2 regions of the Flavobacterium sp. CAN_S2 genome follow, and region 1 is predicted to be linked to the other one. Evidence: riboswitches for the same ligand, from Rfam matches in the RefSeq annotation. Region 1 holds a riboswitch; the other holds the start of a gene.

Region 1 (8,343 bases):
GTAAAAGAAAGTAATAAATTGAAAGGATTTTACGAAGAATTCATATCAAAAGAAATAAAGTAGCATTGGAACGGAACGAATTATATCCTATTTTTTTAAAATTACACAACCTCAACGTACTTATTGTGGGTGGCGGAAATGTGGGTTTAGAAAAATTATCTTTCATGTTGAAATCAAGTCCAAACGCCAATGTTGAGGTGGTGGCGCCAAAGTTTTTACCAGAACTGGAAAGCCTCGCTGCAAAACATCCTTCGGTACATTTGACGTATAGAAAATTCAATCGATGGATGCTTCGTAAACGCAACATGGTTATTGCTTGTACGGATGATTTGAAAGTGAATAAAAGGATTTATGATTTATCCAGAAAAAGATATTTGATTTGCAATATTGCTGATACACCGCCATTATGTGATTATTATTTGGGCGGAATTGTGACCAAAGGAAATGTAAAAATCGCAATTTCAACCAATGGAAAATCACCAACAACTGCCAAAAGATTACGGGAGTTTTTTGAAGAAATCATTCCGGACGATATTAATAAAATGGTTGAAAATCTAAATGAATATCGCAAAACGTTAAAAGGGAATTTCGAAGAAAAAGTTCAAAAAATGAACGAAATCACCGAGTCGTTGAAGAATAAAGAACCAAGAGAATAGCATAAAGAACAAAGAATCCGACTGATATTTATCATTTAAAGTAATATAAATCAATCGTTCATTTGCAATTAAATAGTTTAGCACAATTACATTACATAAAGAATAAAAAAATGATTAAAACAGACATACTTATAATAGGAGCCGGACCTACGGGTTTATTTGCAGTTTTTGAAGCAGGATTGTTAAAATTAAAATGTCATATTCTGGATGCTTTGCCACAAGCGGGCGGACAATTATCTGAATTATATCCTAAAAAACCTATTTATGATATTCCAGGATTTCCTGAAGTATTAGCGGGAGATTTAGTAGATAATCTAATGGAGCAAATCAAGCAATTCGAACCTGGATTTACTCTTGGTGAACGTGCTGAAACAATTGAAAAACAAGAAGACGGAACTTTTATTGTGACTTCAAATAAAGGAAAAAAATTCCATGCTCCTGTAGTAGCAATAGCAGGTGGATTGGGAAGCTTTGAGCCAAGAAAACCATTGATTGAAGACATCGAATTTTACGAAGATAAAGGAATTAAATACTTTATCAAAAATCCAGAGAAATTCAGAGACAAAAAAGTAGTAATCGCTGGAGGAGGAGATTCAGCTTTAGACTGGAGTATTTTCTTGTCGAATGTAGCTTCTGAAGTGACTTTGATTCACCGTAGAAACGAATTCAGGGGTGCTTTAGATTCTGTAGAAAAAGTACAGGAATTGAAAAACTCGGGTAAAATAAAAATGATTACCCCTGGAGAAGTTGTTGGCTTGAAAGGTGCTGAACATTTAGAAGGAGTTGTAGTCGAGGAAAATGGAGCACACCGAACTATTGAAACGGATTATTTTATTCCACTTTTTGGATTAACACCTAAATTAGGTCCTATTGGAGACTGGGGATTAGACATTGAAAAAAATGCTATCAAAGTAAATAATGCTTTGGATTATCAAACGAACATACCGGGGATTTTTGCAATTGGTGACGTAAATACCTATCCGGGGAAACTGAAATTGATTCTTTGTGGATTCCACGAAGCGACATTAATGTGTCAGGCAGCCTACCAAATCATTAATCCGGGCAAGAAATACGTATTGAAATACACTACAGTTTCTGGTGTTGACGGATTTGATGGAACTCGTAAAGAAGCTCCAAAAGCCGTGGTGAAAGCCATAGTTTAACAACTTAATTCAAACTAGTTAAAAAATATAGCGCTAATACTTGCAAGTATTAGCGCTATGTCTTTACTTTGCACTGTTCATATATTTATTGAAAGTTATCACGAAAGGCGGAGGGAAAGACCCAATGAAACCTTAGCAACCCTTTATCTTTAAAGAAGGTGCTACATTCTACTTTATACAGAACCAGTTTCAGTATTTAAGATAGATAACACACGAATACTCACTTAGTATTTCTCAAACCTTTTCTTGACAACATATCGATATTTAGCCTACTGGATTAATTTCAGTATCAGGAGCGAACAATTGGCACTTTTCTGCCAATACCGTTCCCGCTTTTCGTTGCAATCTTTTACTTTTTTAAAGAAAAAAGTAAAAGGATTTTCACTGTAATCGGGGCTAAAGGGCTACTATATTGAACTTTTGAAATTATTAATAAAAGCATAACACTTTGGTGTTTAGCAAGAATAAAACAAAAAATGTCAAGTATTCAAGAAGCCATTAAAAAAAACATACTCATACTCGATGGAGCTATGGGAACCATGTTGCAACGCTACAATTTTTCCGAAGAAGATTTCCGTGGAGAACGTTTCAAAGATTTTCCACATTCCTTAAAAGGAAATAACGATTTGTTGTCACTCACGCAGCCACAAGCGATTCGTGCCGTTCACGCAGCGTATTTTGAAGCTGGAGCAGACATTGTAGAAACCAATACTTTTTCTGGAACCACCATCGGAATGGCTGATTACCATCTGGAAGATTTGGTATACGAACTCAACTATGAATCGGCACGAATTGCCCGTGAAGTAGCCGATGAATTCACAGCCAAAAATCCGGACAAACCTCGCTTTGTAGCAGGTTCAATAGGACCAACAAACAGAACAGCAAGTATGTCACCAGATGTAAACGACCCAGGTTACAGAGCAGTAACTTTTGATGATTTGCGTATTGCTTACAAACAACAAGTAGAAGCCTTGATTGACGGAGGAAGTGATTTACTTTTAGTAGAAACTATTTTCGACACGTTAAACGCAAAAGCAGCACTTTTCGCAATCGAAGAAGTTAAAGACGAACGTAATATCGACATTCCAATCATGGTTTCCGGAACGATTACCGATGCTTCTGGAAGAACACTTTCAGGACAAACCGTGGAAGCTTTTTTGGTTTCGGTTTCGCACATTCCATTGTTGAGCGTAGGTTTCAATTGTGCTTTGGGAGCTGATTTGCTGAAACCCTATTTGCAAACTTTGTCACAAAATACTTCATTCAATGTATCGGCGCATCCTAATGCAGGATTGCCAAACGCTTTTGGAGAGTACGATGAAACGCCAGAGCAAATGCAAGCTTTCATCAAAGAATATTTAGACGATAATTTAGTCAATATCATAGGCGGTTGTTGCGGAACAACGCCAGAACACATCAAGTTAATTGCTGATATAGCAAAGGATTATAAGCCGAGGGTTTCTACAGCAACAATGTAACCAAGAATGCCCGCGTGAGGGATAGCAGCGAAAAGCCCACAGTCTCGTCTTTTCGGACGAGACGAGGACTTGCAGCGAATAGCCCGACCCTTTTTGGGTCACGCCCAAAATATTAATAAGATATACGAAACCTACACGTTTGCTGAAATCGTGCAGGATTAAATAAAATAAAAAATGGCACAAGAAACTAGAAAAAACCTTGTATTATCGGGATTAGAGCCTTTGATCATTACGCCGGACAGCGTTTTTGTGAATATTGGTGAACGAACGAATGTAACAGGTTCTAGAAAATTCCTAAGATTAATTAAGGAAGAAAAATACGAAGAAGCACTCAGCATTGCTAAAGAGCAAGTAGAAGGTGGTGCACAAATCATTGATATTAATATGGATGAAGGAATGCTTGATGGTGAATACGCCATGACCAAATTCCTGAATTTAATCGCAGCCGAACCGGATATTTCAAGAGTGCCAATCATGATTGATAGCTCAAAATGGGATATTATTGAAGCGGGATTAAAAGTAGTTCAAGGAAAGAGTGTTGTAAATTCGATTTCTTTAAAAGAAGGGGAAGAGCAATTTATCCATCACGCTAAATTGATTAAGCGTTACGGTGCTGCAGCAATTATTATGGCTTTTGATGAAACTGGACAAGCTGATAATTACGAGCGCAGAATTGAAATTTGCCAACGTTCGTATGATATTTTGGTAAACAAAGTTGGTTTCCCTCCGCAGGATATTATTTTCGATTTAAATATATTTCCTGTGGCAACAGGTATGGAAGAACACAGATTGAATGCTTTGGATTTCTTTAGAGGGACCAAATGGGTTCGCGAAAATCTTCCTCATGCACATATCAGTGGTGGTGTAAGTAATGTTTCGTTTTCATTTAGAGGAAATGATACGGTGCGGGAAGCAATGCATTCGGTGTTTTTATATCATGCTATTAAGCATGGTATGACGATGGGAATTGTGAATCCGGAAATGCTTTCTATTTATGACGAAATTCCAAAAGACTTATTAGAGCACGTTGAAGATGTAATCCTAAACCGTCGCAATGATGCAACGGAAAGATTATTGGACTTTGCCGAGAATGTAAAAGGAGATGTCAAAAACAATGAAAAAGCAGTTCAAGAATGGCGCTCAGGAACAGTTCAGGAAAGAATTACACACTCACTTGTAAAAGGTGTGGATGCATTTATAGAAATCGATGTTGAAGAAGCGCGATTAACTGCAACAAAACCTATTGAAGTTATTGAGATCAACTTAATGGCCGGAATGAATGTCGTAGGAGATTTATTTGGTTCGGGAAAAATGTTTTTGCCACAAGTGGTAAAATCAGCTCGTGTAATGAAGAAAGCGGTTGCGTATCTTCTGCCTTACATCGAAGCATCGAAGCAAGCTGGTGACAAGCAAGGGAACGGAAAAATCCTGATGGCCACCGTAAAAGGAGACGTACACGATATTGGTAAAAATATTGTTTCAGTGGTTTTGGCATGCAATAATTATGAGATTGTGGATCTTGGTGTAATGGTCGCTCCCGAGAAAATTATCGCTGCAGCTATAGAGCACAACGTTGATATTATTGGACTAAGCGGATTAATTACGCCTTCATTAGATGAAATGGTTTATCTCGCTAAAGAATTAGACAAAAGAAATATTAATATTCCTGTAATGATTGGTGGAGCAACAACTTCAAGGGCACATACTGCCGTGAAAATTGCACCGCAATATAAATCGACAGTGATTCACGTAAATGATGCTTCAAGAGCAGTTACGGTTGCAGGAAATTTATTGGATCACAACAGAAAAATTTACGCTAGTGACATCCGTGCTGAATACGATGCATTTAGAGAAACATTCTTGAATCGTTCTCGCGACAAGAATTTCTTGACAATCGAACAAGCACGTAAAAATAAATTACAATTGGATTGGGATAATTTTACACCTGTAAAACCAAATGTAATTGGAGAACAAACTATCGAAGTTGATTTGGATGTTTTGGTTCCGTACATTGATTGGACGCCATTTTTCAGAACATGGGAATTGTTCGGGAAATATCCGGCGATATTGACTGATGAAGTGGTTGGAGAGCAAGCAACATCTGTTTTTGCAGATGCGCAGGAAATGTTAGACGTTATTTTGAAAGAAAAGAAACTGACCGCCAAAGGAATTTACGGAATTTTCCCTGCTAATCAAGTCAATGATGATGATATTGAATTAACCGACGAAAACGGAAAACTATTACAAACGTTCTTGACACTTCGCCAACAAGCACAAAAAACAAAAGGTGCTCCAAATATCGCATTGTCGGATTTTATTGCTCCGAAAGACAGCGGTAAAACGGATTATATGGGAGCGTTTTGTGTAACGACTGGTTTTGGGGTTGACGAATGGGCAGCTGAATTCGAAAAAGATTTAGACGATTACAATTCGATTATGGTGAAAGCATTGGCAGATCGTTTTGCTGAAGCTTTTGCGGAGTATTTACATGAAAAAATCCGTAAAGAAATTTGGGGTTACGCTTCGGATGAAAATTTAACAACCGAGGCTATGATTGAAGAGGTTTATAATGGAATTCGCCCAGCACCAGGTTATCCGGCTTGTCCCGACCATTTAGAAAAACCTACGATTTGGAAATTACTGAATGTAGAACAAGAAATAGGAGTGACTTTAACCGAAAGTATGGCGATGTGGCCCGCTTCATCGGTTTCTGGATATTATTTTGGGAATCCGGAAAGTAAGTATTTTGGACTTGGAAAAATAAAAGAAGACCAAGTTATCGATTACGCCAAAAGAAGAAGCGTTTCGACCGAAGTGGCAACGAAATGGTTGAACCCAAATATTGCGGATTAGAAATAGTTTAAAGTTGAAATTTTGTTTAAAGTTTAAAGTTTAAAGTCGTTCGAGAGAACCTTAAACCTTAAACCTTAAACTTCAAACTAAAGAAAATGAAAGTAACACAACATATAGAAGATGCTAAAGGAGAAACTTTATTCTCTTTTGAAATTATTCCGCCTCAAAAAGGGAAAAGCATTCAGGAATTATACGACAATATTGATCCGTTGATGGAGTTCAAGCCGCCATTTATAGACGTAACTACTTCTCGCGAAGAATTTATTTACGTAGATAAAGGAAATAATTTACTGGAAAAAAAACTAACCAGAATGCGTCCTGGAACACTTGGAATTTGTGCTTCAATCAAGCATAAGTACAACGTAGATACAGTTCCTCATGTGCTTTGCGGTGGTTTTACTAAAGAAGAGACGGAGTATTTATTAGTCGATTGTCATTATCTAGGAATTGATAATGTGATGGCTTTGCGTGGCGATGCCATGAAGGACGAACAGTCTTTTGTTCCTAAATTAGGAGGAAATGATTTTGCGGTTGATTTGGTTAAACAAATTAACCAATTGAATTGCGGAAAATACCTGCACGATGTAATGGATGTTGATAATAAAGCCAATTTTTGTATTGGAGTTGCCGGATATCCTGAGAAACATTTAGAATCTCCGTCTTTAATTTCAGATTTAAAAAGACTGAAAGAGAAGGTAGATGCCGGAGCTGATTATGTGGTGACACAGATGTTTTTTGAGAATGCTAAATACTTTGAGTTTGTTGCCAAAGCCAGAGAAATGGGAATTACCGTTCCTATTATCCCGGGAATTAAACCAATCGCCGTGCAAAGGCATTTGCAAGTTTTGCCACAAATATTCCGAATAGATTTACCCGAAGATTTGATAAATGCTGTTGATCAATGTAAAAATAATGCGGAAATCAGACAGGTAGGAATAGAATGGGCGATTCAGCAATCATTAGAGTTGAAAGCGGCTGGCGTTCCCGTTTTACACTATTATTCTATGGGAAAATCAGAAAATATTCGACAAATTGCGAGTAAGGTTTTTTAAAGTTCAATCGTATTTCATAAAAAAAGCTCGTTTAAAATTGATTTAAACGAGCTTTTTTAGTTGTAACTATTTTGTTATCTCTCTAAATACAGCTTCTAGATTTTTATTTTTCTGATTGAGTTGTAAGGTTTTCAAACCATTGGTATTGGCAAAATCAAAAACAGCAGGTCGCATATCTTTATCCGCTTTAAACGTCAATTCCCAAATCATATCGTGCGTATTCTTAAAAGAGACAAGATTTTCGATTTTGGAAATAGCTTGTTCCTCTATTTTATAATCAAATTCTACTTCGATAACTTGCTCCTTGTCTTCGGAAATTAAGTTGTCCAATTTTTTATCGGTAACAATTTTACCGTTATTGATAATAATAACGCGGTCACAAATGGCTTCAACTTCCTGCATAATGTGCGTGGACAGGAAAACGGTTTTGTCTTTTCCTACATTTTTAATCACATTACGAATTTCCATTAATTGATTCGGGTCTAAACCTGTTGTTGGTTCATCAAGAATCAAAACATCTGGATTGTGCAATAAAGCATTGGCTAGACCTACCCGCTGGCGATATCCTTTGGATAATTGCCCTATTTTTTTATGACTTTCGGTACTTAAACCGGTCAATTGAATCACTTCTTCGATTCTGGATTTGGCTACTTTATACACATCAGCATTGAAAGCCAAATATTCCCTCACATACAAATCCAAATACAACGGATTGTGTTCTGGAAGATAACCAATAGAAAGTTGAACGGCTTTTTGTTGAGTGTTTACATCGTTTCCATTTACGATTGCTGAGCCTTCATCGGCATTAATGTAGGTTGTCAATATTTTCATTAATGTTGATTTTCCGGCTCCATTTGGACCTAAAAAACCAACGATTTCTCCTTTTTTTATAGAAAATGAAATGTTATCCAATGCTTTTTGGGCACCGTAATTTTTTGATATATTATTTACTTCTATTGACATGGAATTTTATTTATTGCAAAAGTAAACAGAAAAAGGATTGATTTATTGTTTTTTTAGTACAATACATGAAAAGTCCTTGTGAAAATGTACTAAGCAGGAGTGGATTCTGTTTTAGATTTATATATTTACTGTAAACAATAAAGATATGGATTTGAAAACTACACAATCCGGCAGTTTC
Region 2 (8,343 bases), on a different contig from region 1:
CCTGGATTTACAGTAATGGATCCATTTAAAGATGCATTTGGAGAACATCCTCCTGATGTAGTTATCGTATAATTATAGGTTCCCGAAACGCTTGGGGTACCTTCAATTTTAAATTGATTTCCAACTAAACTTGTCGTTACACCATTAGGCAAACTTCCAGAAGTAATAGATACATTAGTTGCACCACCGCCAATTGTATAAATAACATTCGAAATAACTTCGTTCTCACATATTTGCTGCGAACTAGGACCTTGAGTGAGACTTAATGTTGGACTAACTAAGCAACTATCCAGTGCACAGGTTATTGAAGTGGGGCCAAAACATTCTGATGGTGTTCCAATTGGAGTTACTGTTATTACAACAGTTTCACCCAGAGGAACATTTTGAACAGTATAGGAATAAACTTTGCCAACGAATCCAACGTCAACAGCTGTACTGCTTCCTATTTTATAGGCGACAGAAAACTCCGCTTCTCCTAAAGCCAGCCAATCAAAAGTAATAGAATTAGAAGTTTTTGCTCCACAATAAAGATAGGGAGTTGCAAGGGTGCTGAATTGAATATTTATTTCATCATTTACAGGACAAGTCGTCCCAAAAGGAAAGGCTTGAACAGAGTATAAACCTGATTGATTTACCGTAATTTTTGATCCGTTTTGTCCTAGAATTATGTCCCCATTATAACGCCATTCATGAATTTCAGTAGCACTTAATCCCGAATTTAACTCATAGTCTGAAGTACTACATATTTTCAAGTCTGGGCCTAAGTTAATTGATGGGGAACTAAAACTAGCTCCTTCTATAAATACAGCCGAATCGTAATTATTATCTCCAACATTAGCGATGGCTAATTTTATATGATATGTTTGGCCGCATTGTACATCTGAATTTGCTGATAAAACTTTTGTAAATCCATCGTATTGAATAGTAGTTCCTCCTTCATTGTTTACATAATACGAGCAGTATTCACAAGGACCTAAATTTGCATTTCCATTATTCAAATTATTAATAGACACGGGTAATGTAGTGCTGGGTATCAAAGCTATATTTTTTGCGCCTCCAGAAAAAGTTCCAGTGATTCCCGGACCACTCAAAAAGAAACCAAAATTATCATTATAAGAATCATTAACAAATTCGGGATATTCCTCAGAAGCAAAGACAAAATTAAAGCTTAATTTATTTCCGGTGGGAACGAAATCGAATTCCAGAATTGCAACGTTTTTAATCAATTGATTATTAGATAAAGTGTACAAATCCGTATCACCTTCTAATGGATCTGAAGTCGGTAAAGTCGCTAGACTTCTATCATTTGGACCCACAGCAATTGCAGCATTTCCAGTGCTTAAAATGATTCCTTTGTCAATTCCAATCGCAGTAGAAGCTCCATTAGTAAACAAGCCTAATTGATCGGTAATAGTATTGCCTTTGACTATTGAACCATTAAATTTAATATTCGAAACATTAATTCCTTGTCCTACCACCACGCTTTGTACTAATTGTTGCGGAGTTTGTGAGGTAGTATTGATTACTAATTGCGCATGGACGATACAATTAACAAGTACTAAAAATAAAAGAAGAATTCTTTTCATTCCTTAAATATTGGGCTATTGATACTATTACTGCTAAAATGGAATGCCCTGAAACCTCATTTTACGAAGACAAATATAGGTAACAGAATAATGCTATTTTTCTGATTTTTATAAATTATAATAAAAACCGTCAAATAAAAGGCAATGGAAAGTGTTTGTGAAAAAAAATGCACTTACACTTGCCAATATACTAACGCAGTTCATTTTTATTTAGCTTTTTTTAATGACAATTTTTTTATATTTACGATCACGATACATTCCTATGAAAAACAGCTACTTTATAATTATTTCTCTTTGCATTTGTGCAATTGTCAATGCTCAAACAATTAATTTTCCTGATGCAAATTTTAAGGCAAGATTGCTGGAATCTAATTCGGCTAACAACATTGCCGGGAATTCGCTAAACAACTATTTCAAAATAGATGAAAATAATGATGGAGAAATCCAAAAATCTGAAGCTTTAAAGGTTTTCTCGCTGGATGTCTCTAACTATAGAACTATTACTACTCTTTCTGGAATTGAAAATTTTACAAATTTGAAATTTTTAGACTGTTCCTCTAATGTAATTGAAGATTTAGATGCTAGGCCGCTTACTAATCTACAAACTTTAATATGTTCTTCGAATAAATTTATATCCTTGAATATTGCAGGATTGAGTAATCTAAACAGATTGGTTGCAGAATCTATATTATTAACGAATATCGATTTATCAGGGCTTCAAAACCTGAAAGAAATTGAATTTAATAATGGCACTTTGACGAGTTTAGATTTAAAAGGGTTAATTAGTTTAGAATCTATTAGTTGTAGATACAATCAATTGAAGTCAATAAGTAATATTTCAGATTGTATAAATTTGAAAAAAATGTACACTGAAAATAATTTAATTGAAAATCTAAATGTGCAAGGTTGCGAAAATTTAGAAAGTTTGATTTGCCGGTATAATAAAATTACAAGTTTGAATATTTCCAGATTACCAAAATTAAGGTATTTGGAGGCTGGAGGTGAATCTTTAACAGCTATTGAATTGAACGGGATAAGTAATATTGAACAATTACATGTAGACTACAGTAATTTAACCACTTTGGACCTCTCTCAATACATAAAATTGAAGTATGTAAGTAGTCGTTTCAATGCTAAACTTACTACAATTTTTGCCAAAAATGGAATGTCTGAAAGTATCGATTTTTACAGATGTCCAGTTTTGAAATATATTTGTGCTGATGAAAGTCAATTTGAAAATATAAAAAATACAATTGATTTATATCAAGATAAGAATGTCAATTATAACTCCTATTGCTCTTATACACCTGGTGGTATATTTTACACCATTAAAGGTAAAACCACTTTAGATAGCAACAACAATGGTCAGGATAATTCTTATGTAAATTATCCGAATTTAAATTTTTCAATCACAGATGGAACTAATAAGGGAAGTATAATTTCAAATAGTTCTGGAGAATATGCTATTTATGTGGGGGAAGGAACGCAAACTATTACTCCTATATTAGAAAATATAAACTATTTTAAAGTTTCTCCTTCAACGGTAAACATCAGTTTCCCAGCATCAACAAGTCCATTTAATCAAGATTTTTTGATTACTCCTAATGGAAATCATAATGACTTAGAAGTAAAATTATTACCACTCCTACCTGCTAGGCCAGGATTTGATGCTACTTATACTATTGTATATAAAAACAAGGGCACTACAACACTTTCGGGCACCGTTGTTTTAAACTTTAATGATGCTGTTTTGGATTACGTCTCCGCCGTTCCAGTTATCAATAGACAAGTTATGGATCAACTTACTTGGGATTACAGCAATTTAAAACCCTTTGAAATCAGGGAAATTACCGTAACACTTAATGTTAACTCTCCCATGGAAACGCCTGCAGTAAATATTGGAGACCGTTTGAGTTTTAATGCGCTAATTAATCCAGTTACTACTGATGAGAAAATAGTTGATAATTCTTCGGCTTTACGCCAAAGTGTGGTTGGCTCTTTTGATCCAAATGATAAAACATGCTTAGAGGGAGATATTGTCACTCCAGATTTGATAGGAGAATATGTAAATTATGTAATTCGTTTTGAAAACACAGGTACCTACCCAGCCGAAAATATTGTAGTAAAAGATATAATTGATTTGTCAAAATTTGACATTTCAACTCTGATTCCCATCAAAGCGAGTCACTCCTACAGTACTAAAATTTCTGATAATAACAAAGTTGAATTTATCTTCGAAAAAATTAACCTTCCTTTTGACAATGCCAACAATGATGGATATATCGCTTTTAAAATAAAAACGTTACCAACATTAATGGTTGGTGATTCTTTTGCAAATGAAGCTTCTATTTATTTTGATTATAATTTCCCAATAGTGACCAATAAAGCTACATCAACCTTCAAATCATTAGCCGTAGAAGATTTTGATTTTTCTAGTTTTTTTAAAATTTATCCTAATCCAGTAGATACCGAATTACATATTACAGCAAAAAATGAAATTGAGGTTCAATCTATAGCAATCTATGATATTTTGGGACAAATAATACTCGCATTGCCTGATGCTCAGAAGAGTTCCACCATTGATGTTGCGAAATTGACAACCGGTACTTATTTTTTGAAAATCAAAACGGATAGAGGACTCTCCATTTCAAAATTCCTTAAAAAGTAAAAAGCGACAAAATATTAAAGAGCATCTAGGCGTATTGTGTTCCAATAGAAGACGAGCAAAACTGCTTATTTTCAAAAGAATACATTCAATTGCTAAACCTCCTTAAGTATTACCATTTACTGATTTACTAATTTTTTGGATAAAAATTTTATTTTTTCATGAATTAATAATTACTTTTGCACCCGTTATCACGAATCCTTCAATAGGATAGCAACCTGCAACAACAAGCAAGGTGCTAAAACGATAAGCCAAATCCTTTGGAAAAAATGTTGTTTACATTCCCATATTTAGCTTTGTTTTTCGTCATAATTTTTAATTTAAAATTATTTTTATGACTTTATTTTCTAAAGAAAAAGGAAATGCCTTTGCTTTGATTCCTTTATTTGTTTTTATTTTTACTTTTTTGGGAGCGGGAATTATTTTGAATGATTTTTATGCTTTTCCATCTCCAGTAGCTGTTTTAGTTGGTATAATCGCTGCTTTTTTATTATTTAAATCCTCAACAGAGGATAAAGTAGAAACGTTAATCGCAGGTTGTGGCGAAAGTAAAATCATGACCATGTGTTTAATTTACTTGCTAGCGGGAGCGTTCGCAGTGGTAAGTAAAGCAATGGGCGGAGTTGACGCTGTAGTGAATCTTGGAATAAATACTATCGACGTTGCTTATTTTCCGTTAGGGATTTTCTTGATTGCTTCATTTTTATCAACTGCTACAGGAACTTCAGTGGGTGCAATTGTAGCGATTGGTCCAATAGCTGTCGCATTAGCTGATAAAAGTGGTGCCTCATTACCGCTTATATCTGGAGCTTTATTAGGTGGGTCCATGTTAGGTGACAATCTTTCCATGATTTCTGATACTACTATTGCAGCAACGCAATCATTAGGATGTGATCTAAAAGATAAGTTTAAAATCAACTTGTTCATTGCCTTTCCTGCTGCAGTTTTTACAATTCTGGTTTTCTTTTATCTTGGTTTAAATTCGGATATTGTGACCGTTGCCATTGCAAAAAGTGATTTTTCCTGGATTGCAATTGTACCTTATATTTTAGTAATCGTATTAGCGGTTGTGGGTGTTAATGTATTTTCAACATTGCTTATTGGTACTTTATTAGCAGGTATTATTGGATATTTTAGTGGTTCATTTACGTTTATGGAATTCACTCAAAAGATATACGAGGGTTTTACCAGTATGACTGATATTTTCTTATTGTCAATGCTAACTGGAGGTTTAGCTGCCATGGTAGATAAAGCGGGTGGAATAACCTATTTGTTAGTTCAAATTAAAAAAAGAATTAAAAGTAAAAAATCAGCTCAAGCTGGAATTGGCGCTATAGTAGGTTTTGCTAATTTAGCTATTGCCAATAATACGGTTTCTATTGTAATTACAGGGCCAATTGCTAAAGAAATTAATGATGAATACAATTTAAATCCTAAAAAAACGGCTGCAATTCTGGATATTTTTTCGTGTATAATTCAAGGGATTTTACCTTATGGCGCTCAAGTATTGCTTATATTGAGCTACGCTAACGGGAAATTAGATTTCTTTGACTTAATTAGTAATGCATGGTATCATTTATTTTTACTAGTTTTTACATTAGTGGCTATTTACAGTTCGTTTTGGGATAAATGGACAAAGCGATTCTTTAAAATTTAAGAGTTGAATTTTGACTGTTATTGCTTTTGAATTTTTTTTAAAAAGGGAATTATTATATATTTGACGAGTGTAAGATAGCCCTGATAGTAGTGAAAATCCTTTTATGTAAGCGATAGCGGACATAAAAGATTGAAGCGAATAGCAGGATTAGCTCCAAATAAAATTTAAACTAATTTTTGAATATGAAATTACTAGAAGGAAAAGTTGCCATAATTACTGGTGCGAGTCGAGGAATTGGAAAAGGAATTGCTGAAGTTTTTGCAAAACATGGTGCAAATGTTGCCTTTACATATAGTTCATCAGTAGAATCTGCTTTGGCTCTTGAAAATGAATTGAATGCTCTTGGAATTAAAGCCAAAGGTTATCAATCGAATGCTGCGGATTTTAATGAAGCGCAAACTCTTGTAGACGCCGTTATAGCTGAATTTGGAACAGTTGATATTCTAATAAACAATGCAGGTATTACTAAAGACAACCTATTGATGCGTATGTCTGAAGGCGATTTTGATCAAGTTATTGATGTTAACTTGAAATCGGTTTTTAATATGACTAAAGCCATTCAACGTACGTTCTTGAAGCAACGTTCTGGTTCAATTATCAATATGAGCTCTGTTGTGGGAGTAAAAGGAAATGCTGGACAAACTAATTATGCTGCTTCTAAAGCGGGTGTTATTGGTTTTTCTAAATCAGTAGCATTAGAACTAGGATCTCGTAACATTCGTTGTAATGTAATTGCTCCGGGTTTTATAGAAACGGAAATGACGGCTAAATTAAACGAAGATGTTGTAAAAGGATGGAGAGACGGAATTCCATTGAAACGTGGTGGAACCACTGAAGACGTTGCTAATGCGTGTCTTTTCTTTGCTTCGGATATGAGCGCTTATGTAACGGGACAGGTTATGAATGTTTGTGGAGGAATGCTTACTTAAAATTTAATTGAAAGATTGTAAAATTCAAAGATTTAAAGATTTAAAGATTTTTGAACTACATAATTAATTTTTTAATCATTAAATCCTTCAATCTTTTAATAAAGAATAAATGACAACAAACACGCTACTATTATTACTGCTTTCTTTACTAATAGCTGCTGGTTTGTCGTTTTTTCAATATATCTACAAAGCCAAAAACAAATCGAGAGTCGGTTGGTTTTTGGCTTTTTTGCGTTTTTCATCTATTTTTGGAATTTTATTGTTGTTGATTAATCCAATAATAACCAAAAATACGCTTGAAACGGTAAAAACGCCTTTGCCGATTGTTGTTGATAATTCGAGTTCTATTTCTTTTTTGAATGCCAATGAAAAAGCATCAGAATTGTATAAAAGAATACAATCAAACTCTGATTTACAAGAGAAATTTGATGTGCAATCGTATCAGTTTTCTGATGACTTTGAACCTACGGAAACATTTGATTTCAAAGGAAGCCAAACGAATGTTGATGTTGTTGCCAAAAATCTTAAAAGCATTTATAAAAATGCAATATATCCAACGGTTTTGATTACAGATGGAAATCAAACTTCGGGTAATGATTATGTCTACAGTTTTGATGCTGTAAATAAAGTATATCCTGTGATTGTAGGTGATACGACAACTTTTTTAGATTTCAAAATCAATCAACTGAACGTTAATAAATATGCTTTTCACAAAAATAAATTTCCTGTAGAAGCTTTTTTGCAGTATTCAGGAACTAAAAATATCACAGCTGATTTTGTTATTTCACAAGGTAATTCGGTATTAAGTAAACAATCAATTGCCTTTTCACCTTCCAAAAAAACAGCAACTATAAACATACTTTTACCAGCTGATAAAATAGGATTACAGGTTTTTAAAGCTACAATATCATCAAAAGAAAAAGAAAAAAACACGTATAATAACGCTAAGAATTTTGCGGTTGAAGTCATTGACCAAAAAACAAATATTGCTATTATTTCAGCTATAAATCATCCTGATTTAGGCGCGATGAAAAGAGCAATTGAATCGAATGTACAGCGTAAAGTAACGATTATTAAACCAAATGAAATCAAAACATTGCAAGATTATAATGTTTTGATTTTATACCAACCAACAACCGAGTTTAAAACTATTTTTGAGAATAATAAAGGGGCTGGAATCAATACGTTTATCATTACCGGAAACAACACCGATTTTAATTTTCTGAATCAGCAACAGGATAATTTGAACTTTAAAATGAGCGGACAAAAAGAAGATTATTTGTCGGTTTTTAATGAACAGTTTAATTTATTTGCAGCTGACAATATCGGCTTTGAAAATTTACCGCCTTTGCAAAATGCTTTTGGGACCTTTACTGCAAAAGGAGCGGTATCTGTTTTGCTTTCGTCCAAAATCAGAGCTATAGATACGAATGCGCCTTTGTTGGCTTTTGCCGAAAATCAAGGGCAACGAGCCGCTTATCTTTTAGGAGAAAACAGTTGGAAATG

The links. A riboswitch is a leader RNA that binds a small molecule or an ion and turns the genes downstream of it on or off. The one in region 1 is predicted to bind S-adenosylmethionine.
Region 2: it holds a riboswitch for S-adenosylmethionine, as region 1 does, so the genes downstream of both, IWX80_RS15495 (Na+/H+ antiporter NhaC family protein) here and IWX80_RS07685 (homocysteine S-methyltransferase family protein) in region 1, are expected to answer to the same signal.

Annotation. Positions count from the first base shown of each region.
Region 1 is NZ_JADOVA010000001.1:1,714,300-1,722,642, forward strand. Features, by position in the region: gene cobA (uroporphyrinogen-III C-methyltransferase) at 1-63, shown strand, start outside; gene IWX80_RS07675 (precorrin-2 dehydrogenase/sirohydrochlorin ferrochelatase family protein) at 66-656, shown strand; gene IWX80_RS07680 (NAD(P)/FAD-dependent oxidoreductase) at 767-1,819, shown strand; SAM riboswitch class I at 1,912-2,031, shown strand; gene IWX80_RS07685 (homocysteine S-methyltransferase family protein) at 2,296-3,297, shown strand; gene metH (methionine synthase) at 3,472-6,150, shown strand; gene metF (methylenetetrahydrofolate reductase [NAD(P)H]) at 6,246-7,202, shown strand; gene gldA (gliding motility-associated ABC transporter ATP-binding subunit GldA) at 7,269-8,165, opposite strand; gene IWX80_RS07705 (dicarboxylate/amino acid:cation symporter) at 8,311-8,343, shown strand, end outside.
Region 2 is NZ_JADOVA010000005.1:372,908-381,250, reverse strand. Features, by position in the region: gene IWX80_RS15505 (T9SS type B sorting domain-containing protein) at 1-1,586, opposite strand, end outside; gene IWX80_RS15500 (DUF7619 domain-containing protein) at 1,849-4,254, shown strand; SAM-I-IV-variant riboswitch at 4,435-4,531, shown strand; gene IWX80_RS15495 (Na+/H+ antiporter NhaC family protein) at 4,586-5,908, shown strand; gene fabG (3-oxoacyl-[acyl-carrier-protein] reductase) at 6,091-6,837, shown strand; gene IWX80_RS15485 (hypothetical protein) at 6,947-8,343, shown strand, end outside.